4 regions of the Paenibacillus sp. Y301 genome follow, and region 3 is predicted to be linked to each of the others. Evidence: predicted binding sites of a transcription regulator. Region 3 holds the regulator's gene; each other region holds the start of a gene.
What was found. The regulator LexA, encoded in region 3, represses DNA repair genes until DNA is damaged. The targets are predictions, from matches to a motif close to CGAACATATGTTCG.
Positions count from the first base shown of each region.

Region 1: addB (helicase-exonuclease AddAB subunit AddB) is a predicted target of LexA. The motif match lies at 3,653-3,666, and genes of this name have one in related genera.
Region 2: AC1D69_RS01425 (YhjD family protein) is a predicted target of LexA. The motif match lies at 2,052-2,065, and genes of this name have one in related genera.
Region 4: recA (recombinase RecA) is a predicted target of LexA. The motif match lies at 4,626-4,639, and genes of this name have one in related genera.

Region 1 covers NZ_JCAIUL010000001.1:57,504-65,015, forward strand. The annotation lists gene mtaB (tRNA (N(6)-L-threonylcarbamoyladenosine(37)-C(2))-methylthiotransferase MtaB) at 1-421, shown strand, start outside; gene AC1D69_RS00290 (NUDIX hydrolase) at 543-974, shown strand; gene AC1D69_RS00295 (Na/Pi cotransporter family protein) at 984-1,967, opposite strand; gene AC1D69_RS00300 (class I SAM-dependent rRNA methyltransferase) at 2,108-3,481, shown strand; gene addB (helicase-exonuclease AddAB subunit AddB) at 3,752-7,279, shown strand; gene addA (helicase-exonuclease AddAB subunit AddA) at 7,306-7,512, shown strand, end outside.
Region 2 covers NZ_JCAIUL010000001.1:295,142-302,653, reverse strand. The annotation lists gene AC1D69_RS01435 (sensor histidine kinase) at 1-381, opposite strand, end outside; gene guaC (GMP reductase) at 670-1,653, opposite strand; purine riboswitch at 1,732-1,830, opposite strand; gene AC1D69_RS01425 (YhjD family protein) at 2,115-2,483, shown strand; gene AC1D69_RS01420 (DNA polymerase IV) at 2,485-3,753, shown strand; gene AC1D69_RS01415 (YhjD family protein) at 3,750-4,250, shown strand; gene AC1D69_RS01410 (stage VI sporulation protein F) at 4,370-4,657, opposite strand; gene recG (ATP-dependent DNA helicase RecG) at 4,721-6,772, opposite strand; gene AC1D69_RS01400 (DegV family protein) at 6,794-7,512, opposite strand, start outside.
Region 3 covers NZ_JCAIUL010000009.1:145,422-152,933, reverse strand. The annotation lists gene glnA (type I glutamate--ammonia ligase) at 1-1,193, shown strand, start outside; gene AC1D69_RS16640 (pentapeptide repeat-containing protein) at 1,571-2,227, opposite strand; gene lexA (transcriptional repressor LexA) at 2,374-3,000, opposite strand; gene AC1D69_RS16630 (LysM peptidoglycan-binding domain-containing protein) at 3,291-3,551, shown strand; gene AC1D69_RS16625 (DUF896 domain-containing protein) at 3,650-3,853, shown strand; gene AC1D69_RS16620 (hypothetical protein) at 3,880-4,413, shown strand; gene AC1D69_RS16615 (HAD family hydrolase) at 4,438-5,232, shown strand; gene AC1D69_RS16610 (FixH family protein) at 5,443-5,862, shown strand; gene AC1D69_RS16605 (cupin domain-containing protein) at 5,955-6,497, opposite strand; gene metH (methionine synthase) at 6,722-7,512, shown strand, end outside.
Region 4 covers NZ_JCAIUL010000005.1:138,924-146,435, forward strand. The annotation lists gene AC1D69_RS10940 (TIGR00282 family metallophosphoesterase) at 1-744, opposite strand, end outside; gene rny (ribonuclease Y) at 815-2,356, opposite strand; gene AC1D69_RS10950 (regulatory protein RecX) at 2,661-3,386, opposite strand; gene recA (recombinase RecA) at 3,496-4,557, opposite strand; gene AC1D69_RS10960 (competence/damage-inducible protein A) at 4,774-6,048, opposite strand; gene pgsA (CDP-diacylglycerol--glycerol-3-phosphate 3-phosphatidyltransferase) at 6,188-6,775, opposite strand; gene AC1D69_RS10970 (YajQ family cyclic di-GMP-binding protein) at 7,024-7,512, opposite strand, start outside.

The sequences.
Region 1 (7,512 bases), on a different contig from region 3:
TGAGATGTACCGCAATGGCTATGATCTCATGAAGGCGATCCAGTTCTCTGAAATGCATGTGTTTCCCTATTCTAAGCGCATAGGTACACCTGCTGCTCGTATGGAAGACCAGGTGGATGAAGAGATTAAGAATGAACGAGTTCATCATCTAATAGATCTTTCGGAACAAATGCAACTTCATTATGCGAATCAATTCGTTGGGCAGATTCTTGAGGTAATTCCAGAAGGGATCCGCAAAGGATCGGAGGGTTCAGGTAAGCTTCAGGGATTCAGTGATAACTATTTGCAGCTTGTATTTGATGGCCCTGAAGATCTTCATCGCAAAATCTGTCGCGTTCAAATGATAGAAGCTGGTGTTAACGAATGTAAGGGGAAGTTAATTAACGTACTAAATCATGATCCAGCATTGGCATCTCGGTAAGTACATTCCTTACATAAGGATTAAGATGAAAGGTGGACGAGGATTTCATTTCCAATTAAATGGGAGTGAAATCCTTGTTGCTCTTATTTTTAATAATATGTAACATTGGGGGTCATCATATATGGCACGCAAAGAAATCTCAGCAGGTGGTGTTGTATACAGACAAGAGAATGGGGAACTTCAAATTCAACTCATTCTAGACCGTTATGGTAAAATATCTTTAGCTAAAGGTAAGATGGAGTCTGGAGAGACGATTGAAGAGACTGCGCTACGTGAGATTGAAGAGGAGACTGGCATCCTAGGAAAGGTTGTTTCTCCTGTAGATATTATTGCATATACGTATCAGAATCCTGTTCATGGTGAAGTGAATAAGGAAGTTCATTATTATCTTGTGGAAGCCAAAGGTGGTTATTTGAAACCACAACTAGAGGAGATTAATGAAGTGTCTTGGTATGATTCCCAAGAAGCTTGGAATCGGCAGCAGAAGGATGGATATCGTAACAATGATGCTATACTAAGGAAGGCTCTTTTGTTACTGGGTAAACATGTGTAATTGAGAATGCTAACCTTTAGATAATTTATGATCTATTCTTCTCCATATTGGAAGGTAACATAAAGGAAGTGCAATAAGCGAGCATAGAATGTTGAATATCGTCTGAGAATGGGCAATTTGACTGCCGAAGTCACTGGATAACCACGCGGAAGCTTGATGCAATTGTTGAATAAAGGGCATGAATAAAACGGCTCCCCCAACATTCAGTACAACATGAGTCCAAGCAACAAATTTGCCTGCAGTCGTACTACCTGCTGCAGCAATGACGGCTGTAACGCATGTACCTATATTAGAACCAAGGACGATAGCGATGCCAACCTCTACTGGAAGGGCTCCAGAACTAGCCAATCCCATGGCTAGACCTATGACGGCTGCACTGCTATGTATGAGTGCAGTTAGGCATGCTCCAGCAGCTATTCCCCAGAGAACATTGTGAGAGGCACGTTCGATGAACCAACCAAAGACGCCGTAGGTATCGAGTGTGGGTCCTATGGATTGCATAACACGAATACCGAACATCACCAGTGCAAATCCAGCTACAGCGAGCGAGATGAATTGTATAGGTTCGAATAGGTGTCTGAACCGACGAAGTCTCCATATATTACGATCATTTATGATGACAGCTATAGCCCATATCGTGAGAGATAACAGTAACAATGGTGCAGCAATCTGTCCTAGCTGTAATCCAATTAATTCTGTCGTCAGACAAGTGCCTATGTTACTACCGAGAATAATGCCAAGTGTTCTAGCGTAAGTCAGTAGACCCGCGTTAACAAGCCCCATGGTAAGGACGGTAACGGCTGTACTACTCTGTAGAATGGCCGTAATGATCGTACTGAATCCCATACCTTTGAGAGGGGATGACGTGGCTTTTCTTAGAAAAGAGGTCAAGAATGGCCCTGCCCAGCGTGCAAGAGCGATCTCCATGACTTTCATACCGAACAAAAAAATGGCAAGCCCATATATTATGGGGATGAGAATGGATTGAAACATGGATTGATTCTCCTTTAGTTCTTGTCCTATACATTTATTTATATGTTCATGGCAGGACAGCCATGACAAACATGACAACATGACAGAACCTGTGGCGACAAATCGTATGCGTGCAGGTATATATTAGGGAGTGAAGTATAGTGGCATCCGTTATTCTACATCGTAGTCAAAAGAAAAGATTAGAGCAGGGGCAACCTTGGGTATACAAAAGTGAAATTGCAACCGTTGAAGGTCAACCTGAGAATGGCCAACTGGTAAGTATTCTTAATCATCAGAGACGATATCTTGGGACAGGTTATTATAATCCTGCTTCACAAATCACTGTAAGAGTTGTTTCCTACAATCCAATGGAGTCTATGGACCAAGCCTTTTTTGTAGAACGTTTCTCGAATGCATTACAGCATCGCGAACGTTTCATCAAGGGTGAGACGGCCTATCGTCTAGTCTATGGGGAGGCAGATTTCCTACCGGGTCTAATCGTAGATCGCTTCGGAGATATACTCGTTATTCAATTATTAACGTTGGGTATGGATTTGTGCCGTAATGACATTGTAGCTGCATTGGTACAAGTCATGCAGCCACAGGGCATATATGAACGTAGCGATGTGTCTGTACGTGAGTTAGAAGGAATGGAACAAGTAAAAGGCCCAGTGTATGGGGAATGTCCACGTTATGTAACGGTCCGTGAGAATGGACTCCACATTCGAGTGGATATTGAAGAAGGGCAGAAGACAGGGTACTTCTTCGATCAACGTGAGAATCGTGCTTCGATTGAGCCTTTAATGACAGGTTGGGGTGGAAGAAGTGGCATCACCTTGCAGGATGTTGATCAAGATGGGATCACGCAACAATTACCTGTGAATAAGAGCGGTGGTGTCGTTACATTCCCATACTGGGATGGAGCGACGGTGCTTGAATGTTTCTCACATACGGGAAGTTTCACACTGCATGCTTGCAAATATGGCGCTAAGAAAGTAACCTGTCTGGATATTTCTCAGCATGCTATTGAGAGTGCACAGGAGAATGTGGAATTAAACGGATTCACGGATCGAGTAGAATTTGTTGTGGATGATGCCTTTCAATATCTCCGCACACAAGTTAAAGGTGTCGAAGAACGGGAGAAACGATCCAATACAGGTACAGGCAAGAATAAGATAGATACCTCTAAACCTATGACCCCCGGCGTGGGCCGAACATGGGATGTGGTTATTCTGGATCCACCAGCCTTTGCAAAGTCGAAGAGTGCCGTTAAAGGTGCTTGTCGCGGGTATAAAGATATCAACCTTCACGGAATGAAACTTGTAAACGAAGGTGGATTCCTAGTTACAGCAAGCTGTTCATATCATATGCGTCCGGATTTATTCCTTGAGACTATCCAAGAGGCAGCAATGGATGCGGGCAAGATTCTTCGTTTAATTGAATGGCGTGCCGCAGGTAAAGATCATCCACAGATCCTAGGCGTGGATGAAGGACATTATCTCAAATTCGCAATCTTTGAAGTACGTAGTAAATAATACCAATCCTATAAGCTGTCCATCTAGGATCAAGTGATTTATGGAAACTAGACGGATGTCCTATCCATAGCAGGTCAAGGAGACATTTCCTTGACCTGCTATTTGGTATATCTATTCTGTTGTGGTAGTTATGTTCTCCTCTTTTATCTATCCATAGGTGTGAATTTATACCAAACATACGTTCCTTCAAATATGGGTTATGTTATAATGAGAAATAACTATTTTGATAGAATTTAATCGGCTTTAATTTATATATGAAGGAGGTATCCCATGTCGGTTCATTTCCTCTTAGGACGTTCGGGAAGCGGTAAAACCACGAATATAATGCAGGAAATCTCTACTCGACTGAGTAAAGATCCTCACGGTAAACCTATTATTCTACTTGTGCCTGAACAGGGCTCATTTCAAGCTGAACACGCTTTGGTAACATCAGGTCCTGTGAAGGGGATTGCACGAGCACAAGTACTTAGTTTTCAGCGACTAGCCTATCGGGTTATGCAAGAGACAGGCGGATCAGCTCGCGTGGGGATTAGTGAAGATGGTAAAAAAATGTTACTCTACAAAATCATTCAGAGACGGAAAGAAGAGTTAACATTATTTGGTCCATCGGGTGATCAAATGGGTTTCGTTGGAAGACTCAGTCAACTCTATACGGAGATGAAACGGTATTGTATAGATGCTACGCACGTTGAAGAACAACTATCACGAATGCAAACCAATGGATCGGGGACGCCTATTCTACGTGATAAATTAGGAGATATTCTCACGCTGTATCGCGATTTTGAGCAAGAGTTATCTCCTCTATATATGGATAATGAAGATCATTTAATGACATTAGCAGAAGCAATACCTAACTCCTCTTATGTGAAGAATGCAGATATCTGGATTGATGGTTTTCATGGATTTACACCCCAAGAATTTATTGTGTTGCAACAATTTATGCTGTGTGCTTCTTCGGTAACCATAGTACTTACGCTTGATAAAGCTTATGAACAGGGGATGGTACCCCATGAGTTGGATTTATTTCATCCATCTGCGACTACCTATGTGAAGTTAAAAGGAATGGCGACGGAATTAGGCGTAGACACCACCAATACCATTCTGACACCGGACGTTCTTCCAAGATTTGAAGATAGTCCAGAACTAGCCCATATGGAAAAGGGATTCGATCGCAGAATCCCTTGGCATCCTGAATCTGTGGAGAAGATGAGTAATCTTGGTCAACAGGGAGTCTCTATTCATGCAGCTGTTAATCGACGGTCAGAAGTGGAGGGTGCACTTCGTGAAATGCTTCGTCTGGTGCGTGAGGAAGGGGCTAGATTTAGAGATATCGCTATTTTTGTAAGACAATTAGGAGATTACGAACCCATTCTAGGCCCGTTATGTCGCGATTATGGCGTTCCTTTTTTCCTAGATCAGAAGCGAAGCGAGTTACATCATCCTTTAGTAGAATTTATTCGGTCTTCCCTTGATATTGTGAGTCGTCGATGGAGATACGAAGATGTATTTCGCTGTATCAAGACAGACTTACTGCTTCCTGTAGATGGTTCACTAGATCGTATAGATATGGACCGATTAGAGAACTACGTATTAGCTTGTGGTATTCAAGGATACCGTTGGACGGAGGGGCGTCCATGGCGAGCGATTCCTAGTCTTTCACTTGAAAGTGATGGCGTGGACCGACAGAAGAATGGTGAACAGCTACTTGAATTAATGGAACGCTGCCGTGCTGCGGTTACGGGTCCTTTGCTTTCTTTTGAGAAGAGATTAAAGGCAGGAAAGACAGCTCGTGATCTGTGTACAGCCGTTTATCTTCTTTTGGAGGATGCGGGTGTTCCACAAAAGTTAGATGCTCTTAGCCATGAGGCATTAGAATCAGGTCAACCTGAAGCAGCAAGAGAACATCGTCAACTATGGGGTGCTACGCTAGATTTATTAGATCAGATTGTGGAATTAATGGGTGATGAGAATATTGGTGTTGAACTATTTACAGGGATATTAGACACGGGCTTAACGGAGATGAAGTTATCTTTAGTTCCGCCATCTATTGATCAAATATTAATAGGAAATATGGATCGTACGCGTACAAGTGGTGTGAAGTATACCTTCCTACTTGGGTTCAATGACGGTGTAGTGCCCGCTGTTATTCAGGAAGATGGTGTATTAACGGAACAAGAGCGGACTTTATTAACAGACATAGGGATGGAGCTTGCCCCAAGTATTTCACGGAAATTACTAGATGAGAGATTTCTGATCTACAATGCGCTAACTTCAGCGAGCAAACATGTTTGGATTTCCTATGCATTGGCTGATGCGGAAGGGAAACTTCTCTTACCTTCGGAAGTGATTCGGCATGTTAAGAAAATGTATCCATTACTGGAGGAAGACATACTCTCTGGACAGCCATTAATAGAACAATCTCTTCGAGAGCAACAAAGCTTCGTTAGTAATCCACAGCAGACGTTGAGTCATCTCATTGTTCAGTTACGAAAATGGAAGAATGGTATTGAAATTCCTGATTTCTGGTGGGGCATTTATAACTGGTACTTACAACAAGCAGAGTGGCGTGAAGCACTATTTATGCTGCTTCGTTCTTTGTTCTATGTCAATGATACACTGCCGCTAGAAACAGATACGAGCCGCAAGCTTTATGGTACAAAAGTACGTACGAGTGTATCGCGGATGGAGAAATTTGTTGCTTGTCCTTTCTCCCACTTTGCATCGCATGGCTTAAAGTTAAAGGAACGTCAGATGTATCGATTAAAGGCACCTGATATCGGCCAATTATTCCACTCTGCGCTAAGTGACATGGCTACACAATTACAGAACCGTAGCGTTAGCTGGGGTAGCCTTACACCTGATGAATGTCGTCATGAGGCGAGTATTGCTGTGGATCGGTTAACCCCTCTTTTACAGGGTGAAATTCTACTTAGCTCTAAGCGTTATGCTTATATTTCTAGGAAATTAAAAAACATTGTAGGGAGAGCCTCGATCATTCTCGGTGAGCATGCCCGTCGAGGCAACTTTGAACCTATTGGTCTCGAACTTGATTTTGGACCAGGAAAGACCTTACCTCCGCTTATCTTTCCACTACCGAATGGCTCAGTGATGGAAGTAGTTGGACGTATAGACCGTGTAGATATGGCGCAAGGCGCGCAAGGAATCATGCTGAGGGTTATTGACTATAAGTCCAGTCAGAATGATCTGAAGCTACATGAGGTGTACTATGGATTGTCACTTCAGTTATTAACTTATTTGGATGTCTTGTTGACGTATTCTGAAGAGTGGCTGGGCCGAACGGCTATTCCTGCTGGAACACTATATTTCCATGTGCATGATCCCTTGTTGCAATCTGCCAATGGCATGAGTGCTGAGCAAGCGGCAGATGAACTTCTTAAACGTTTCAAAATGAAGGGCCTTCTGCTCTCAGATCGTGAAGTCATTGCACAGATGGACACATCTCTGGATAAAGGGCATTCAGCCATACTTCCTGTTGCTGTGAAATCGGATGGTAGCTTCTACAGTAGTGCAGCGGTCGCAACTTCAGAACAATGGGATAGCCTATTATCTTCGGTACGTAGCAATATTGTGAATATTGGAACCCGAATTACAGAAGGCGATGTTAAGATTGAGCCTTATCGAATTCAACATGAGACAGCATGCACGTTCTGTTCTTATAAGTCAGTCTGTCAATTTGATGAGAATATTGAAGGTAACCACTATCATTTGATGGGTAAACCAAACAAGGTACAAGTATGGGACATGTTGCAAAAGACACAAGGAGGAGATACACCGTGATCGGATTAGTTAAGCCGGAAGGCAGTATGTGGAGTGATGATCAGTGGAAGGCGATTTCGCTCAGCGGTGATCATATTCTTGTAGCAGCTGCAGCAGGTTCAGGAAAAACAGCCGTGTTGGTAGAACGAATCATTCGTAAAATTATGAATGAGGAGCAAGGATTTAGTGTTGATCGTTTACTTGTGGCCACATTTACGAAGGCAGCAGCGGCTGAGATGCGTCAGCGGATTCGT
Region 2 (7,512 bases), on a different contig from region 3:
CCTTGCCCCGTCCTTCTTGTACAACTCCACAGACTTGATGCCGTCGGTATACATTTGGACTAGATTAATAATGGTTGGCAACGCCTGCCGTTCCGTAAAGGTCGCGCTCTGACCCTCTATATCACGTAAAAGCAGTTGCTGGATATAATCATTGGTCGATACTAACGTCGTCAGAGAATTGATCTGTTCGAGAATACCTTCCAGGCGGCCGTTGGCCTGAACCGCAGTTTGCTGAATATGCTTCTCCGCGTTGTTCTTGAGCATCGTCGAGACTGAATGAAATGTTATCCCCCCGACAAATGTCAGAATGATGAGCATAACAGCAAGAAAACCAAGCAACATCTGATTCCGCAGCTTATTTAACTTTAACCACAATAGCATTCGCCGCACATAGCCTCTTCCTCTCCACGTCATGAGATCATAGAATAATCTCACTCGTATCTGAATAAGTAAGGGCTTACAACCCTTTCTGTCATAATATAACATGTTTATTAATTATCCGCTAAGAGAATTGTAGAACAATGCCTGACCACCAATCCGTGCACTACTACAATTACAGATAGATCAATCGCAACCTTTTTTACGCTCCATATATTGAGAAAAACTCTTTCCTAAATGGAAAGAGCTCCGATTTTCATAATTGATGAGAATATTTCTTTAAATACGGCTTTAATATACTTTATCACCATTAAAAATAGAGTTTTTGACAATAACATAATCTACGTGACGAATGGAGTCTACAGTAGTTCCACCAGCATACGAAATAGAAGATTGAAGATCTTGTTCCATTTCAGTTAGCGTATCCTGTAAGGAGCCTTTATGCTCAACGTACATTTTCTTACCTTCTACGTTCTTCTTTTCACCTTTTTGATATTCAGAAGCAGAGCCAAAATATTCTTTAACAAACTTTCCATCTTTTTCGATAGTTTCGCCTGGTGATTCTTCATGTCCGGCAAAAAGAGAGCCAATCATGACCATCGATGCACCGAAACGGATTGATTTGGCTATATCACCGTGTGTTCGTATTCCACCATCAGCAATAATCGGTTTACTTGCTGCCTTTGCACACCCACGAAGTGCTGCCAACTGCCAGCCTCCAGTCCCGAATCCTGTTTTAATTTTTGTGATACATACTTTACCTGGTCCAATCCCAACTTTTGTCGCATCAGCACCGGCATTCTCAAGTTCCCGCACAGATTCAGGAGTACCCACATTACCAGCAATGACAAAGCTCTTCGGTAGGTTTTTTTTAATATGCTGAATCATATTAATGACAGCATTTGAATGACCATGTGCAATGTCGATCGTTATGAATTCAGGTGTAAGCCCTGCCTTTACAAGCTCTTCAATGAATTGATATTCTTCTTCTTTCACTCCAACACTAATTGAAGCGTAGAAACCTTTTGCCTGCATATCCTCTACAAATGACAGCCGCTTTTCTGGCTCAAAACGATGCATAATATAAAAATACTTATTTGCAGCAAGATAAAGGGCTATCTTTTCATCAATGATTGTTTGCATATTGGCTGGCACAACAGGAAGTTTAAATTGATGGCCTCCTAATGTCACAGTTGTATCACACTCAGAACGGCTGTTAACCACACATTTAGCAGGTATTAACTGAATATCTTCATAATCAAATACTTTTTCCATGATATACACTCCTTAAAGAAAGATTATTAGTCATTTTGGCTAAAGCAACAAAAAAAAGGATCCTAACTATAAATGGGTAGAGTAATCTCACCCATTCGTAGTTAGGATTATTAGGCTCCTAGTAGAGACTCTTAGACCATATTCTAAGAATATACGAATGCTGTTAAATAATTAATTTTTAAACACAAGTTTGATTATAAACGAACTTTTATTACATGTAAATGTTTATTATTCGGGTTTAGATCGATAATTAAAATGAATTTGAACAATATCATCAAAAAAATCCCTTTTTCATAAAATGGGAGGGCTAAATGAAATCAATATATATTTTCCGTTTTTTCAGCCGATACACTCTTTAGATTCAGATTAACTCACTTCCAAAAAATACACTTGCATAACGAACTCATGTTCGGTGTATAATAAAACAAGAATATACGTTCCCATTGTGGTGGTGTTGAAATATGCATGTTAATCCAAGTATAGAAACAGAAGAAGATATTCAAATTATCAAGGAATATACCCTGCTCCCTGTATTGCTCGATATGTTAGCAAGGGATATTGACCATTTAACGATCTATAAAGACAAAATTGTATATAACTATGTTATCTGTCATCTGAGAGATGTTGAGCAATCCATCTACCCTCGATTACAGAACCTTAGGAACCAAATGAAACAGCGACATATTAGCATCTTGAATACAGACATGAATACACTCGGCATTGAGGTTGAATATAAAGTTCGTGGTTATATCCATCATTTCAATATGTTGAGAAGTCTAATAAAGGCAGAAGTATTCACCATGCTTATGAGTTTACGTGGAGGCGGTTAATATGAGCGATCAACGTGAACGGGTTATTTTCCTGGCAGATTGCCAAAGTTTCTACGCTAGTGTAGAGAAAGTCGAACATCCTCAATACAAGAACAGACCTGTGGCTGTAGCCGGTGATCCCGCGCGTCGCTCAGGTATTATTCTAGCTGCCTGTCCTATAGCCAAGAGCTTCGGAGTCACGACAGCAGAACGATTAGGTGAAGCCCTGAACAAGTGCCCTGATCTTGTCGTCATGCGTCCACGGATGCAGCATTATATCGATGTTTCACTTATGATCACTCAAATTTATAAGGAGTATACCGACCTCGTAGAGATATTCTCTATCGATGAGCAGTTTCTGGATGTCACCGGAAGTCTAGGTATCTTCGGGGATCCTGTCAGAATAGCCCAATCGTTACAACAGAAGGTTCTTAAACAAACGGGGGTGAACATACGGGTAGGCATTAGCTCTAACAAAATACTGTCCAAAATCGCAACTGACATATGGGCAAAAAAGAACGAGAGTGGCATTTTCACCTTACCTAAATCAGACATTGAAACGTTATTATGGTCACAGCCTATAAACAAAATGTTCGGAGTTGGATCTCGCATGACTTCCCACTTCTTACGTCTCGGAATGCATACCATTGGGGATATTGCAAGAACACCTTTACCCCGCTTAAAAGAGAGATTTCGAGCGCGCTTCGGCAAACAAAGTGATATTCATGCCGAGGTCATGTGGCGAACGGCTAATGGTCTAGATGACTCCCCTGTGACACCCGGTACTTTTAATACAGCACCCAAATCAGTCGGTCATATGATTACTTTACCTACAGACTATGCCGAATCGGATGATGTGAATACGATACTTCTAGAACTCACAGAAGAAGTCTGTCGCGATTGTCGACGTAAAGGCTATATGGGTTCCGTCATTTCAGTAAGTTGCACGTGTAGCCCTTATGAAGATCCTACAGGATTCTCTCGGCAAATGAAGATGCTTGATCCAACCAATAACACGAACGTCGTCTACGAAGCTGCCAAAACACTCTTTTATCAGTATTGGAATACACTTCCTGTTCGTCGCATTGGGATTACCCTTAGTAACTTTGCATCTGACCAGGAATATCAATTGACTCTATTTGAAGACCAGATCAAGTTACGCGCCTTAGATAAAGTGACCGATACGATAAAAGATCGTTATGGCAGTGCAGCTATTATAAGAGCCTCATCACTAACAGCTTCAGGCCAGGTATTTGAAAGAAGTCATAAAATTGGAGGTCATTATAAATGAGTAAAAAACTAGAAGGCAACGGATTATGGGAATCCAGTCGTATGATGCTTCCTCAACATAAAGAACAATCGTTAGCCATGTCCATTCAGAATGACACTACTCCCCAATCTAAAGAACCCCTTACAAAAAAGGAAATGGAGATGATGCGTGAATACGTCCTTCTTCCTGTCACACTCCACATTATTGAGAAAAAAATCCTTGAAGTAGAAATCTCCCCTCAAATGCTTAAGTTATTGTACTCCACAGCGGCCAAAGTACTAGCCAACCATATCCGAAAGGATATGCAACAATCTAAAAAGAATCTATTCGAACGAAATATTCGCATATTTGAAGACACCAAGAATGATTCCGAACTCACCTATCGCTATACTTGTCGCGGATTAGAGGATCGATTTACGATGACTAAAGACTATATGCGAGCTGAGGTCAGCGTTAGAATTGGACGTTATGTGAGAAAGCTAGCTACAGATATGAAAGAGACCGCCATGTCACATTGATTCAAGCGTAACTTATGCTCAGTGATGCCGCGTAGCTGTATGGGAGTCTAATATTAAAAAAAGAACCCTCTCGGGTTTGGTATCCACGAGGGTTCTTCAACGATCTAAGTACTATTGAACTACCGAAACATGCTCCACAGCTTAATAAGATGGAACGTATTATTGGGATCAATACGTTGACTCATGATAAAGCGGACAATTTGTTCTTCTTCAGCAGGAGTGAGCTTCTCCTTTACAAGGCTCGCTGTTGTTTTCACTAACTTCTGTACCTTAGGACCACTCTGTAAATCCTGCTTAGTGACACCATCAATTAGGTCTTTGACACGCTCTTTTGTCGTTGGATTCTTCATTTTAAGTTTAATCCGCTCTACTAACTGTGGGCTGATTCCATACTGCTGATAACCCAAAGATTGGCACCTCCCGTCAATTCAACCTTTCTCAGTATATGACGGTAGGCTTGTCTAATGTGCCTAATCAATCAGATTTTCTTGGAAAACCTCTTCTCGTTGTAGATAGTGCCGAAGTGCTTCATAAGAGGTTGATGTCCAAAAAGAAGCATCTCCCACCAATGTAGCTACATCATCCCGTGCTTGTTCCAATACACCAAAGTCACTTACCATATCGGCTAGTCGGAAATCGGGTAGTCCACTCTGCTTCGTGCCGAAGAAGTCTCCCGGTCCACGTAAATCAAGATCACGGCGAGATACTTCGAATCCATCATCGGTCTCCGTCATGACTCTCATCCGTTCTTGTCCTACTTCTGATTTGGGATCAGCAATTAAGACACAAAAGGATGCATGCTGTCCCCGTCCCACACGCCCACGTAACTGATGCAACTGAGACAGCCCGAATCGGTCAGCATCCATAATAATCATAAGCGTGGCGTTAGGAACGTCGACTCCTACTTCAACCACCGTTGTCGATACAAGTAGATTGACTTCATTTCGGTTGAAGGCCTGCATAACTTCTTCCTTCTCTGCGGGTGACATTCGTCCATGTAACAACCCCACACGATAAGTAGGAAAAGCCTGTTGCATCTGAATATGAAGATCAATTACATTCTGCACGTCCAACTTCTCTGATTCCTCAATCAACGGACAGATCAGATACGCTTGGCGACCTTGATCCACTTCACGCGCAATAAGTCCAAGCACTCTATCCATCAGGCTATGCTTCACCCAGTACGTAGTGATGGGTATACGTCCCTTAGGGCGTTCTGTAAGGGTAGAGACATCCATATCACCAAAGGCCGTAATAGCTAGTGTACGTGGGATGGGTGTCGCCGTCATGGTCAATACATCCGGGTTGTAGCCTTTACGTCGTAACACACTACGCTGATTCACTCCAAAACGATGTTGCTCATCCGTAACAACTAACCCTAGGTTACGGAAGAATACTTCATCTTGTATCAAAGCATGCGTTCCAACGACCACATCAACCATTCCCATTTGTAGTGATGCTAACAGATCCTTACGCTTACGTCCCGTTACACTACCTGTCAATAAGCCGACTGAAATTCCAAAAGGTTCGAACAATCGGACTAATGATCGCAAGTGTTGCTCGGCTAGTATCTCGGTAGGTACCATCAGCGCACCTTGAAATCCCGAACGCACTGTAGAGTATAGAGCAATGGCTGCAATGATTGTTTTCCCAGATCCAACATCCCCTTGAAGCAATCGGTTCATACAATACGTCGCTCGCATATCACGCAATATTTCAAGTTCCACTTTCTTCTGAGCATCAGTCAGTTCAAAAGGTAGACTCCTAACAAACTCGCGCACCACAGCATTCTCCATAGTATGTACTACGCCGTCCATCCGACCTCTCGTCAAAGCTCGGAAAGCTTGCATCTTCAACTGAAATAAGAATAACTCCTCGTACACCATCCGTTGCCGGCCTTGTTGTCCTTCCTTCGTGTCCTCAGGCTGATGGATCATTAAGATTGCCTTTTTACGCGGTAAGAAGTGATACTTCTGCAGAATCTCCTGAGGAAGAATCTCTGGAATCATATCGCCATATTGTTCTAATGCTTGTCCTATGATTTTACGAATCCACGTCTGTGTAATCTTAGCTCCTACAGAATAGACCGGTTGTAGCGAACCACTCCGCTTTACCCCTTGATCTGGGAACTCCGAATCAGATACCGTTAATTGCATTCGTCTTTGTTCCCATTTGCCATTCAATACAATCTCGCGACCAGCTGTCAATTGATCACGTAAGAAGTGACGGTTAAACCATGTCGCAGTAAACATCAGATCTTCAGCCATCATCTTGCAGCTCAAGCGTGATTTGGTACCATAACGTTGCAGCACAGGTATCCCCATTACTTTAGCCTGTACGGTGATTTTATCTCCACTCTGAACTGCACTTAAAGAACGAAGACGATAGTCTTCATAACGATAGGGATAATACTCCAACAAATCTTTAACCGTAAAGATGCCAAAGGCGTGAAGCTCCCCCTCTTTAAGGGCACTCACGCCACGAACCTGTTTAACTGAAATCTGATCCAAATGAAGGCTCATATTCATGTTCTATACCTCAATTCAAGCGGGCCATATATATACGCCGATCGTCCCTACTCCCACATGACTTCCTATAACAGAACCAATGTTATGGAATACGACTTCCTCTACCTGGTAATGGCCTGAAAGTTCTTCTAAAAAGGACTCAGCCGAAGCAAGATTTGCCGTATGACCCACTGCCACATTTATTTTTTGAATGTTTCCTAGATCCTGTTGGAAGAGTTCGATCATTCGAGCAATGGCCTTTTTACGACCTCTCACCTTCTCAACGGGATATATAATGCCTTCTTGGTCAATAGAAAGAATGGGCTTAATGTTAAGTAACGTCCCAAATAAAGCTGCTGCTTTACCGATTCTTCCACCTTTTTGCAAGTATTCTAATGTATCTACAAGGAAATATAACTTACGTTCTTTACGTAGTTCTTCTACGGCTACGACAATATCTTCTACTGCCACACCTTGGCTAGCAAGACGCGCTGCATGTACAACAAGTACACCGAAACCGTATGAAGCTGAAAGAGAATCAACGACGGTAATATCTACATTCTCCTCCATCATCGATTTAGCGATCAGTGCGGATTGATAAGTTCCGCTTAACCCTGAAGAAATATGAATAGAAAGAATAGATGCATCTGGATGGTCTTGTAAAATTTGCTCATACGTCCGGACATAATCCGCTGGAGAAGGCTGAGATGTTGTAGGTAACTTCTCAGCCTGAACCAACCTTTCATAAAATTCCT
Region 3 (7,512 bases):
ATAACAAAATGATGTTTGACGGTTCTTCTATTGAAGGTTATGTACGTATCGAAGAATCAGACATGTATTTGTATCCTGATCTTGACACATGGGTTGTATTTCCATGGGTAGCAGAAGATCGTATCGCGCGTTTGATTTGTGATATTTACATGCCAGACGGAACACCATTTGCTGGAGATCCACGTGGTATTTTGAAACGCAATTTGAAGGAAGCTGAAGAAATGGGCTATACATCCATGATGGTTGGTCCAGAACCTGAATTCTTCTTATTCAAAACAGATGCGAATGGTAATCCAACGACTGAATTGAATGACCAAGGTGGATACTTTGACCTTGCCCCTATGGATCTTGGTGAGAACTGTCGTCGTGAGATTGTTCTAACACTTGAAGAAATGGGATTTGAAGTTGAAGCTTCTCATCACGAAGTAGCTCCAGGTCAACATGAGATTGACTTTAAATATGAAGATGCTATCAAAGCGGCTGACCAAATACAAACGTTCAAATTGGTTGTTAAAACCATTGCTCGTGAGCATGGACTTCATGCAACCTTTATGCCTAAGCCTCTATATGGAGTGAATGGTTCAGGTATGCACTGTCACCAATCTCTCTTTAATGGTAATGAGAATGCGTTCTATGATGAAAGTGATGAATTAGGATTGAGCAAAACAGCTCGCCACTATATGGCTGGTGTTCTGAAGCATGCTCGTGCTTTTGCAGCGATCACTAATCCAACAGTCAACTCTTATAAACGTCTAGTACCTGGTTATGAAGCTCCTTGTTATGTAGCTTGGTCTGGTAGTAACCGTAGCCCAATGATTCGTATTCCTGCATCACGCGGACTAAGCACACGTGTGGAAGTACGTAATCCGGATCCTGCTGCTAATCCATACCTCGCACTTGCAGTTATGCTCAAAGCGGGTCTTGATGGAATCAAACGTGAACTTAAATTACCAGCGCCTATCGACCGTAACATCTATGTGATGTCGGAAGAAGAACGCATTGAAGAGGGTATTCCAAGTCTACCTTCAGATTTGAAGGAAGCATTGAATGAACTTATTCGTAGCGAAGTTATCACTTCAGCTCTTGGTGATCATGCTCTAGCTTATTTCTATGAGCTTAAAGAAATTGAGTGGGATATGTTTAGAACACAAGTTCACCAATGGGAACGCGATCAATATATGACGTTGTACTAGGTATTCTAAACCCTTGACGCTCTAAGCGTTGGGGGTTTTTCTTTTTGTGGGTATTTACTCATTTTGGAGCTATCGTCTTTGATTGCCCACAAAATGCCCACAAACTTTTAGATTTTTCAGGTTCGGTTTTTAGATGCTAGATAGGGAGGGAATGTCGCCACGCAGACGTATATATTTTTTAGAGTAGACTAAGCAAGTAGTGATAAAACCAATAAGAATTATGGGAAACCATATGATACTCCAAGTAGAGGGAAGTACGTTCTTAAAGTAAGGACGCACTTCGTTATAACATGATGGCTTATAAAGGATTTAATGTAGTGTACATATAATTACGGGGAATTGACTATATTTATATCATTATTTTCAATCTTTAAATCTCAATCTTTAATTACAAGTTCCAGCAATCCTGCAAATACATAAGCTTGGTTTCTTGAGATGGTACAACCCTTCAAATCATCCAGGTTAATACTTAATGAATTGAACTCACAGGTACTGAAGTCAATTCCTCCGTGTTTTGCACCCGAGAATTGAGATTGATCGATATCTGATTTCACAAAATTCACATTGCTAAAAGTAGAGTAACAATAGTCCGTGCTAGAGAATGAGCATTCATCAATGTTAACTTGTTTCATATTCGCAAACCTGAAATTTGCAAGTTCCCCCATACAGGTATGAAAAACAACATTTCGAAGTGTGGTCTCCGATAAATTTAATCCGATCATCTTACAGTTTCGAAATTCTGTTCTGTGGATGCTTGAGTTGCTGAAATCAGCATTAGAAAGATCACATTTATCGAATATCACATCGGTAAGCTCCAGATTAGAAAAATTAGAATTCGAAAAATTTACATTGGTGAAGAGAACTTCATCAAAAGTAACACGATCCAACTCAATATTGTCCATGAGGCAATCTTGATATCTACCTCGTTCAATGCATTCTCCATTGTGAATATCCGCTGCTAAAGCTGAGTTGTCTGGTAAATCCAACGGAATCTTGGGAGACTCTATCTTGACGGCTGGCTTCTTAGCTTTCATATGGGTTCCACCTCGATCTTAACAACAACACTCATATGTTGATACCTCCTGATTTTTTTCCCGACATTTACATAGAAAAGGACACAGCAGCAAGGTAGCAACCGTATCCTTTTCAAACGTCATTATGAAATGATTATAATAATAGCTTAATGAATGTCGCGGAAGAGTCCAACGACCTTACCGAGGATCGTGACATGATTTAAACGTAAAGCCTCGTAAGTTGGATTCTCGGGTTGGAGTCTGATATGATCCTTTTCTTTATAAAAGGTCTTGACCGTAGCTTCATCTTCCTCTGTCATCGCAACAACGATATCTCCGTTATCAGCCGTCTGTTGTTGACGAACGATTACAAAGTCTCCATCATGGATGCCTGCTTCAATCATACTATCTCCCATAACAGATAACATAAATACCTTCTCATCACCCACAAAATGTTGGGGTAGAGGGAAATAATCTTCGATATTCTCTGTCGCAGTAATAGGTACACCAGCAGTTACCTTACCGACAATAGGAACACGAGATACACTCTGGGTGAACATATGTGAATTCTCAGAGTCGTCTTGTCCTAAAATTTCAATCGCTCTTGGTTTCGTTGGGTCTCTTCGAATGAGGCCTTTCTTCTCTAGACGGTCTAGATGACCATGAACCGTTGAACTGGAAGCAAGTCCTACTGCTTCACCGATTTCCCGCACGGATGGCGGATATCCCTTAGTACGTACTTCGTTACGTATGAATTCTAATATAGCTTGTTGTCGGCTAGATATCTTCGACATATTGTACCCACCTCATTAAAGTGACTTTCGGGAAATTATAACATAGAACTTCCGTTCGCACAAACGTAGGTTCTAAATAATAGGGAACACCTGTTCTAAAATGTCTTGAACAAAACAAGTGTTCGTGTTATAGTTATTTCAAAGACAAGAACGAATGTTTGGGGGATGATGTTAATATGTTAAGATACAGTACTTACGAGAGTATTTATAAGGTGAATAGTGAATCACAAGTGCAAACACATACATACACATGGAGTGATAGAGTAAAGGGTTTGATCTCACAACAATTGATGAAGAAGATAATTTGTTTAATGCTATTATTTATAGTAGGCTGTACAGGTATGGTAAGTGTATTTGCTAATTCCACGAGTGAACTGCGGGAAGAGAAGCGTCTAATTATTCAACCAGGAGATACTCTTTGGGAGATTGCTCTGAATGAGAAACCTTCTAATATGGATACCCGAGTATATATTAAAGAAATAAGACATTTAAACGGATTATCTAACGGTGTAATAAGGGCTGGAGAGATACTGTCGTTACCACAATACTGAATTATTACTTACAATAGAGCTTGGTAAGGAGGAATCCTTGACAAGCTCTTTTTATCATGGCAAAGTTAGTACTGTTAGTCATGATTGGAGGAAGGTTTATGGATATAGACAACTTGGTACAACGTATTAATGAACTTGCCCAAAAGCACAAAACAGTTGGGTTAACAGAGGATGAATTGCAAGAACGTGCGAGTCTTCGCGAGAACTATCTTCAGAACATTCGGAGAAATTTCCGACAACAATTGGATTCTATTGAAATTGTTGATGAACCATCAAGTTCTGAACAAAAAGGTAATAAGTAAAGCTACATTATAAGGGGGACTAACGCATGGCTCGTTCGTGGGAGAGAATGGTAGAGAAGAATAAGAAAGAGCTTAATATGAAACGTAAGAAACAAGGACAATCGAGTATATCAACGACTGGATCCGTAGTAAGTGGAGATCGCTTTAAAGGACGTAAAATTATTTTTCCATTCGTATTAATTATGTTAGCCGTATTATATGGACTTCTTACATGGGCTTCGAGCACACTTCCCGAGCAAGAACAACAACAGACTAACGCTTTAATGAATTGGTTTGTAGTGGTTGCTTATATCGCGTTAGGTGTCATTTTGTATCTGAAACGTCCATATTTACTTGTCAATAAAGATAATCTACAAACACCTAAATTAAACAGAGTTCGAAGTGTACCGGCATCTGATATTACTAAGATTAAAGTTGCCAAAGGTTCGGTAGTGATTGAACAAAAGGGTAAAGGTGGGAACTGGGTATTTACACGTCTCCTTAACCGCTATGATGTTAATGCTATGGGAGAACGTTTGGAACAATTTGCAAAGGTCAACAATATACCTTTCGAAAAGTAATAGGCAAGGGAGAGAAGTAGAGAGATGTCGATAAATGCTGTTATATTCGATTTAGATGATACCTTGTTATGGGATGAACGCAGTGTGATGGAATCTTTTGAAGCTACATGTAACAAAGCTGCTGAAGCTACTGGAGTCGATCCTATCCAATTAGAAGAAGCTGTTAGAAGCGAAGCGCGAACACTATATGAGTCGTATGAGACATATTCTTTTACAACCAAGATTGGTATAAATCCTTTTGAAGGTCTGTGGGGGAACTTTACGGGTGGAGAACAGACTGAATTTCGTCAATTAGAAAAGTTAGTTCCTCTGTATCGGAAAGAATCTTGGAGACTTGGTCTGTTGAAACTTGGTATCGATGATGAGAGTTTAGCAAAAGAACTATCTGATCAGTTCGCAGCGGAACGACGTTCCCGGCCACATGTATATGAGGAAACGTTTAAAGTGCTAGATGAATTACGCGGAAAAGTGAAATTGCTCTTATTAACAAATGGATGTCCAGCATTACAACAGGAGAAGTTAGACGGCGTTCCAGAACTTGCTCCTTATTTCGATGAGATCATCATCTCAGGAAATTTCGGACAAGGTAAACCGGATGTATCTATCTTTAATCATGCACTCTCTATTTTAGGTGTTAGTAAGGATCAAGTCCTTATGGTTGGGGATAAATTAACGACTGATATTCGTGGGGGTCTAGCTGCTGGGATTCAGACGGTATGGATTAATCGAACTGGAAAAATTTCTGATCCTGAAATCACTCCGAATTTCGAAATTGACCATTTATCTCAACTGCATCAGATTATCACTCAATTCTCTTAAAAGATCTTAATTAGCCTATTCTCTGTTTAGACAGAAGAAGGGGCTTTTTTTGAATATAAGAAAGGTTATTACGTATGACAAATGTCACAATATTGTGAATAAATCACTCGTTCTAAACTAGTTTGGGCTTTATAATACTGTTATGTGACTTATAGTGTATGTTCAAATTCATATTTATCTGCGGCTGTAACAAGAAAGGTAGGGGAAAACATGAGAAGAACATTAGCGGGGCTGGGTTTATTTATGCTACTTCTATTAGTAGTTGTTGGATGCAGTAATCATAATACCAATCATGCGGGGATGGATATGGAGAGCAATGGATCATTTTCTCTCGTGAACGTAGAACTAAACATTCAACCTAATCAAGTTAAAGTGAATGAGAAAGTTGTGATTGAGGCTGTAGTGACCCAGGATAATAAGAAAGTAACGGATGCAGATAAAGTCATCATTGAGATTGTGCCTACGGCTACCAACGGGAAACCTGTTGAAATACCAGCAAATCATGTAGGGGAAGGGAAGTATACGGTTGAGACAAGTTTTGTACAAGCTGATACATATAGCATCACGTCTCATGTGACGGTTGGGGCTATGCATACGATGCCGAAGAAAGTCATTACAGTTACGAATTAAGTACAACTACATAGTTATTTAGAAAAAAAGACAACCGCTGCCCTCCTTAAGTGGAAGACTGGGTTGTCTTTGTTGTATTAGAAATATAGGGATTAGTTCTTTATAAAATCAGGATCATTTACTGGTGAGGACACCCAGCCATTCTCTTCAATAAAGAGACGTACGGCTATAATCTGACGGTTATCCATTAATGTAAAGAAATGATTGGTGTTCTCAGGTACAGAGATGACATCCCCTGGGGATAATTCAACATCGAAATATCCAAGATCTCCAGCACCTTTGATTACAAAGATACCTTTTCCTGATACGATGGCACGAATCTCATCTTCTGAATGTGTATGTACTTCTTCGAATTTAGTGAGAAGCTCAGTGAGATTCGGAGTTGAATCTGAAAGTGTAATGACATCCCAAATTTTATATCCTCGACGAGTAGCTAAGTCTTGAATCTCTGCATCATAAGTTTGTAGAATGGTTTCTTTCTGGTCATCTGTTAGTAGAAAATTATTATGTAATTCGGCGGGTAACTTAGCTGGATCCCAACTTTCATAAATAACTTCCTGATTATTTAAAAAAGCACGTACATTATCCGCTCCAGTGATACGTTCGTTCGTGTTTCTAATAACGATTTCAGCCATTTATAACCCTTCTTTCCCACTTGGTTTAATATGTATTATAGTATAGGTTGTTTTCTTTGTCGATCATTGATTTATAGAAAACCTTCTCCTATCTAGTGTAATCCGACTAAAGTTACCTTTTCTATTGTTAGGTATTCTGTTAAACTAATATTTAACGTTTTGCAGGGGGGATAAAGTTGAATAGACAGAGCCTAGAAGAATCTTTAAAAGAACGAATATTCATAATGGATGGCGCTATGGGGACGATGATCCAACAAGAGGATCTCTCACCACAAGATTTCGGTGGAGAAGCGTTGGATGGTTGTAATGAGATGTTAGTTCTTACACGTCCAGATGTCATTGAAGGAATTCATGAAAAGTACCTGGATGCAGGTGCAGATATGATCGAGACGAATACATTTGGTGCAACATCCGTTGTACTCGCTGATTATGATATACCGGAAAAGGCTCGGGAGATCAACTTGAAGGCGGCGGAACTCGCACGTCGTGCTGCAGATAAATATAGTACGGAAAGTAAACCACGTTATGTTGTTGGGGCTATGGGACCTACGACGAAGACGTTGTCCGTCACAGGCGGGGTTACATTTAAAGAACTAATCGAATCTTATGAAGAACAAGCCATTGCACTAATCGAAGGTGGCGTGGACTTGCTTCTATTAGAGACGAGTCAAGATACGCTGAATGTAAAAGCTGGAAGTATCGGTATTCGTCAGGCTTTTGAACATACAGGTGTGTCACTTCCTATTATGATATCGGGTACGATCGAACCGATGGGTACCACATTGGCTGGACAGAATATTGAATCTTTTTATATATCATTAGAACATCTTAATCCGATTTCGATTGGACTCAATTGTGCTACAGGACCTGAGTTCATGCGTGATCATATTCGCTCACTTGCTGCAATGGCCAAAACAGCTGTTAGTTGTTATCCAAATGCAGGTCTACCAGATGAGGACGGGAATTATCACGAGTCACCTGAGTCACTCTCACTTAAGCTCGCGGCTTTCGCTGA
Region 4 (7,512 bases), on a different contig from region 3:
AGCTTTCCCTGTAGACTCATCAATTTGCACAAATACACCGTGGAAGTGCCACTTCCCGGTATCTACGACAAAACGTACGGGTAACTGACTCTCAAATTTACGTATAACAGCTTCTCTTTCCATACCTAGAGCACCGTCTCTAGGTCCTACCATACCTGCATCCGTTAAATAAGCCGTTCCATTAGGCAGAATACGATCGTCATTACTCTGAACATGCGTATGTGTTCCCACTACTAGAGATACTCGTCCATCTAAATGCCAACCCATGCATATTTTCTCGGAAGTTGCTTCGGCATGAAAATCAACTAAGATACACTTATGTTTCTTACGTAACTCTTCGATAATTTCATCGCTTTTACGAAAAGGACAGTCAATCGCAGGAAGAAATGTACGTCCTTGCAAGTTGACGATCGCCAGCTCTTTCCCATTCGCCTTAATAACCGTATGCCCAAGTCCTGGAGTTCCTGGTGGAAAGTTAGCTGGACGGACCATTCTTGGCTCATCATCAATAAATTCAAATATATCTTTATTATCCCACGTATGATTACCCATGGTAATACCATGAACACCCCAATTATAGAAGTCATTCGCTATTGATTCTGTAATTCCTCGACCAGCAGCGGAATTCTCTCCATTTGCAATAATGATGTGTGGGTTATATTTCGATTTCAAAACGGGCAATATAGCTTTAAGTGCTTTTCTTCCAACTTCTCCAACAATATCTCCAATAAATAAAACGTTAATAACGATTCTCCTCCTTAAATATAAACAATATGAAAAGTGGCCCCAATGTGGCCACTTTTCATATTTACCATTATTTAGCGTATTCAACCGCACGAGTTTCTCGGATGACCGTTACTTTAATATGTCCTGGATAATCCAGTTCATTCTCAATCATCTTCGTAATATCACGTGCTAGACGGAACGATTCTGCATCATCAATCTTCTCAGGATGTACCATTACGCGAACTTCACGTCCGGCTTGAATAGCAAAGGATTTCTCCACACCTTCAAATGATTCAGCGATCGCTTCCAACTTTTCAAGACGCTTAATGTAAGTCTCCAATGTTTCTCTACGTGCTCCTGGTCTAGCAGCTGACAAGGCATCTGCTGCACCAACCAACATAGCAATGACAGATGTTGCTTCGACATCACCATGGTGTGAAGCAATACTGTTGATAACCACTGGATGTTCCTTGTATTTCTTCGCTAGTTCCACGCCAATTTCAACGTGTGACCCTTCCACTTCATGATCCAGCGCTTTACCGATGTCATGCAATAATCCGGCACGTTTAGCCAGAACGATGTCTTCTCCAAGCTCTCCTGCCATAAGTCCAGTTAAGTATGCAACTTCCATGGAGTGCTTGAGGACGTTCTGACCATAGCTTGTACGGAATTTCAAACGACCCATAATTTTAATTAGATCAGGATGTAATCCATGTACACCTACCTCGAAGGTAGCTTGTTCACCATACTCACGTATCCGTTCATCCACTTCTTTACGGGATTTCTCAACCATTTCCTCAATACGTGCAGGGTGAATTCGACCATCTGCTACTAATTTTTCTAGAGCAGTACGAGCGATTTCTCGGCGAATTGGATCAAATCCAGAAAGAATAACAGCTTCCGGCGTATCATCAATAATGAGGTCAATTCCTGTGAGAGTTTCAAGAGCACGAATATTCCGACCTTCTCGTCCGATAATCCGCCCTTTCATCTCTTCATTCGGAAGTGTTACGACAGAAACCGTAGTTTCTGCGACGTGATCGGCTGCACAGCGTTGAATAGCCAATGTAATAATTTCACGTGACTTCTTATCTGCTTCTTCTTTCGCTTGCTGCTCAATGTCTTTAATCATTTGTGCAGTTTCATGACGAACTTCTTGTTCTACATTAGTCAAAATAATGCTCTTAGCATCTTCTGTAGTCAAATTCGAAATTCGTTCTAATTCTGTTACTTGGCTCTTATAAATCGTATCAATTTGTTGCTGGGTTTCTTCAATTCGTTTCTCTTTGTTCGCCACTTGTTCTTCTTTACGTTCTAACGCTTCCAATTTTTTATCCAGCGACTCTTCTTTTTGCAACAATCTACGTTCTTGCCGTTGAATTTCATTACGGCGTTCACGAGTGTCCTTTTCAGCCTCGGACCGAATTCTATGGACTTCATCCTTAGCTTCTAGTACCGTTTCTTTCTTCACTGCTTCTGCTTCCTTCTTCGCGCTCTCCACGATATGAACGGCAGCTTCTTCAGCACTGGAAATCTTAGCTTCTGCAATAGATTTGCGAATAAAATAACCGGCGAACCCAAAGATCACGGCTACGAAGAGAACGATCAAGACCCAAATCACGGTATCCATCCTGTTCACCTCCTCGTTTGTTCCTCCAAGGAATCCTTGGAATTTTTCTACAGTTGTCATTCAATTACTACACATCATACTCAATCGCTTATCAACACTGATCATTTGTACATATTCACATGCACTGTCCGCCAACTACTGACGATAAATTCATTGATATGAATTAGCTCAATAAAATCTTTCATAAGAAAGAACCTCTTTTGGAAGGAAAAAGATTCTCTATACGATTATAGATTCTCTTACATTTTAGTATTTGTGAAAAGATATTGTCAAGGGAATCACTCTTAATCCCATGTATTCTTATTTATTCAAACTCAAAATGATCATCATCTACATCCTCAATTTCCTCTTCTTGTATCACTTGATTTAAAACTCGTCTAACGTGCTCGCCAGAGAAACCGCGTCTCATAAGGTATGAACCCGTCTTTCTTTTCTTATCTAATGTTTCACCTTTGGCATGACTCCACTTTTTTCTTCCTAAAATAAGTGCACTCTCATATTCTTGATCAGAGCTGACTCCATCAAGTGCTTCCGTAATTAGCGTTTTATCTATACCTTTTTGTCTTAGTTCCTGCCTAACCCATGCTTTTCCCTTGCGTTGGCTTGTAATTCGCTGTTCTACCCACTGTTGGGCATACATTGCATCATTTACTAAACCCTCACGACTTAAACGTGCTAACACATCCTCTATGACTTCCTGTGACGTCTCCTTCTGCTTCAGTCTAATCTCTATCTCTTTACTCGTTCGTGACTTTCTCTCTAAATACTTAAGTGCCTGAACATATCCCTGTTGCTTCTCATCAACCAGTATAATTTCTTCTAGCTCCTTTTTCCAAAAGGAATTTCCTGTGATCATCCTATATTTAATCATGACATCCTCATGAATCGACAGTACATATTGTCCAAAAGATATAAGATATCGATATTTCTGCTTGGGTTCGCGTTCCACCTTTGTAATGATCAATTCTTGATCATCGGGGAACAAGGAAACAGCGTTCTCCTCTTGTAGATCGTCATTCCATTCTTCCATTGATTACATCTCCTCACTTTCCCTCAGAGAAATTATAAACAAGACAAAGGGCACCCTATGTATTCCACATATGGGTGCCCTACCAAATCAGAGTACAATTATTTAGAATCTATTCCATTTCTAGCAGTTCTTGTTCTTCCAACTCTTCTTCTTTTTTCTCTGATGCAGTAGGAGGAACGACAGCATTAGTTAAATTGCTAGCTTCACGAATTTTCTTCTCAATAACATCAGAAATCTCAGGATGATCCTTCAAGAATTGTTTCGCATTCTCACGACCTTGACCTAAACGCTCGCCTTCGTATGAAAACCACGCACCGCTCTTGTTTACGATGTCCATATCCGTACCAATATCAATGATGCCTCCTTCTTTCGAAATCCCAAGACCGTACATCATATCGATATCAGCTTGTTTAAACGGAGGCGCTACTTTATTCTTCACCACTTTAATTTTCGTACGGTTACCTATAATGTCGTTACCGTTCTTAATACTTTCTACTCTACGCACATCTAAGCGAATCGTGGAGTAGAACTTCAAAGCCCGTCCACCTGGAGTAGTCTCAGGATTACCGAACATCACACCAATCTTCTCACGAAGCTGATTAATGAAGATCGCCGTTGTTCCCGATTTATTAATAACGCCTGAAAGTTTACGCAAAGCTTGAGACATCAGACGGGCTTGTAAACCCATGTGAGAATCTCCCATCTCGCCTTCAATCTCTGCCTTTGGTACCAACGCAGCAACAGAGTCAATGACAATAATATCCACCGCTCCACTCCGTACAAGAGCTTCAGCAATCTCAAGTGCTTGTTCACCTGTATCCGGTTGAGATAGAAGCAATTCATCGATATTAACACCCAAATTGCTGGCATATTTAGGATCCAACGCATGTTCCGCATCAATAAATGCCGCTGTTCCACCAACTTTTTGAGCCTCAGCAATCGCATGTAAAGCTACAGTCGTCTTACCTGATGACTCTGGGCCGTATACTTCAATAATACGACCTTTTGGAAAACCACCCACGCCAAGTGCAATATCCAATGCCAAAGATCCACTGGAAACAACCTCTACCTGCATGTGTGTTGATTCACCTAACTTCATAATAGAACCCTTACCGAATTGTTTCTCTATTTGACGAAGCGCTACATCCAGCGCTGCACTACGATCTGACAATAGACTCACATCCTTCAATATTTATAATATAATGATACCTTGTTTTAAGACGTTTGCCAAGCATTTTTCGAACATACATTCGTTTTTTTGAGTCATCTATTCCCCTTCCCCTTTTTGTTACGGGTCTTTAGGATAGAAAAAGAACCGTAGCAAAATATCTGTTTTGCTACGGTTCTTCCGTATAATTTACAGTATACTACTATCTATATTAATCATTCAACTATCTTGTTGTAGCTTATCATTTTGCATTAGAGCACGCCACAGACGATACAACAAGCTTTTAACTGTACGGAGCCGAATAGTCTCTCGGTTACCTTTTAAATCAAGTTCAAAAACCTCTGTTTTCTTACCACGCTGTGAAATGGCAATATATACCATGCCAACGGGTTTACGCTCAGAATATGCTGGACCAGCAACCCCTGTAACAGACAATCCAAAATCTGTATCCGTAATCATTCTAACTTGCTCGGCAAGGACTTGTGCAACTTCTGCGCTTACTGCTCCTGGAGCTTCATCTCCTTCAAGAAGGTCATGAGGCACGTTTAGTAGCTTTTCTTTCATCGCATTGGAGTAACACACGATTCCACCAAGAAAAATAGTAGCACTACCAGGAACCGATGTAATTCTCTCCATCAATAGACCTCCAGTACAGCTTTCCGCTGCACTTACAGTTAATCCCAGATCAGTCATCAGATCTACAATAGTCTTCTCAATGGGAACATCTTCAGAAGCATACAAGTATTCCGGAAGTAACGACTGAATTTGTTTTTCCAATTTGTTAAGCTTAACCATCGCATCCTTTTCACTAGGAGCTTTTGTAGAAATCCGAACGGTTACTTCACCCTCTTTTGCATAAGGAGCTATGGTAGGATCATTCTGATTCTGGATTAAGTCTAATAGTCGATCCTCAAGAAGGGATTCTCCAATACCCGCAAACTTTAACATCGTTGAATAGATCGGAGTTTCATTCGTTAGAGCATGTTGCAAGAGCCAAGGCTTGGCCTGTTCATGGAACATAGGGGCCATCTCTTTTGGTGGTCCAGGTAGAATGATATAGTGCTTGCCTTCATGTGAAAGTGCATTTCCTACTGCAAGACCTGTTACATTCTCGAGAGGTGTACTTCCTTCAATGATTAATGCTTGTCTTCGGTTATTCTCTGTCATAGGTACTTGACGATTGGCAAAGAACTTAGCTACATGATCCATAGACAAACGGTCAATATGTAATTTCCGTCCCAATAGGGCGGCCAGAGCATCCTTAGTTAGATCGTCTTGTGTAGGACCAATACCACCTGTTAATACAATAATATCTGCACGCTCACTTGCTAATTGAATGGATTCCTGGAGCCTTGTTAGATTGTCACCCACGACCGTTTGGAAATAAACATCGATTCCAATGGCCGCCAACTCTACGGATAAGAATTGCGCATTGGTATTCACAATCTGTCCTAACAGTAATTCTGTTCCTACCGCAATGATTTCTGCCTTCATATCTAAGAACCTCCACTTCACACTTCAATAAGTTCCACAAAAACAGCCTACATCGTAGAATCATAAATGCCGTACTTTAAGAAAAGACAATAGGAAAAAATCCCTACTGCCCCAATTTCAGATATGAATGATTCCAATGTTAACTGTTAGACATATTCAATAATGTCTTATTCTTAACAAAATAATCAATTCCAGAATACAACGTGATCAAACCAGCAGCCCAAGTAGCTATAATATCAAATGGAACATCGATAAACTCGAATGGAAAGTTGTTAATCAGCATAGCAATGATCGCTACAATCTGAATAACCGTTTTGACTTTACCCCATGCACTAGCGGCGACTACCTTCCCATCCAGCAATGCAATCTGACGAAGTCCAGTAACAGCGAATTCACGACTAATAATGATAATGGCGATCCAACTGTCGCATTTCCCCATCTCAACTAATGAAATAAGAATAGCTGCTACCAGCAACTTATCTGCCAGAGGATCTAGCAGTTTGCCCAGATTGGTTACCATATTATTCTTTCGAGCAAGATAACCATCAATACCATCCGTACTGGCTGCAATAATGAAAATAATTACTGCGATCAGTTGGTTATAAGGCAATTGATAAGAATGCCATACGATCGGGTCCGGATAAAAGTTAAAGTCAACCATTAAAAACACCATCATAACAGGAATTAGAAGTATTCTAGCTACCGTAATACGATTGGGTAAATTCACAGGATAACCTCCCTGTCTTCAGTCTTTGAATCCGCCAAACGTATCTTGCAACTAAATGTCAAATTCTCGAGTCTCTCTGTCATTATCCATGCTCCCCCAATGATATAACCCAATATTCCTTAATTTATCTTTACAAGTATAATATATGGGTTATACAGTGTCAAAAAGGCATGAACCCACATTGCTGATCTATTATTTTATATAAGCATTTACAAGAGCTACTACCATGTCTTGATCCTAATACATCTTTACTTTACGTTTGTAAACTGAAGATCCAACGAAAGATCTGCTTTACGTAACAGCTGCATAATGGCTTGCAAATCATTTTTACTCTTACCCGTAACGCGAATTTGATCCCCTTGAATCTGACTCTTCACTTTTAATTTGGAATCACGAATCAACACATTTATCTTCTTAGCATTATCCTGATCAATTCCTTGTTTCAACGTTAATTTCTGACGAACAGTTCCCAACGAAGCCGGTTCGATTTTTCCGTACTCCACATTCTTCAGTGTTAATCCTCGTTTCACCATTTTGGATTGAAGGATATCAATAACTGCATTTAGTTTAAATTCATCATCGGAGATAATTACAAGTGTATCTTTGTCCAATTTCAGGCTACTCTTACTCCCTTTAAAATCGAACCTTGTTTCAATCTCTTTCTCCGCTTGGGTAAGGGCATTGTTCATTTCTTGCAAATCAAATTTGGATACAATATCAAAAGAATTTTCCGAGCT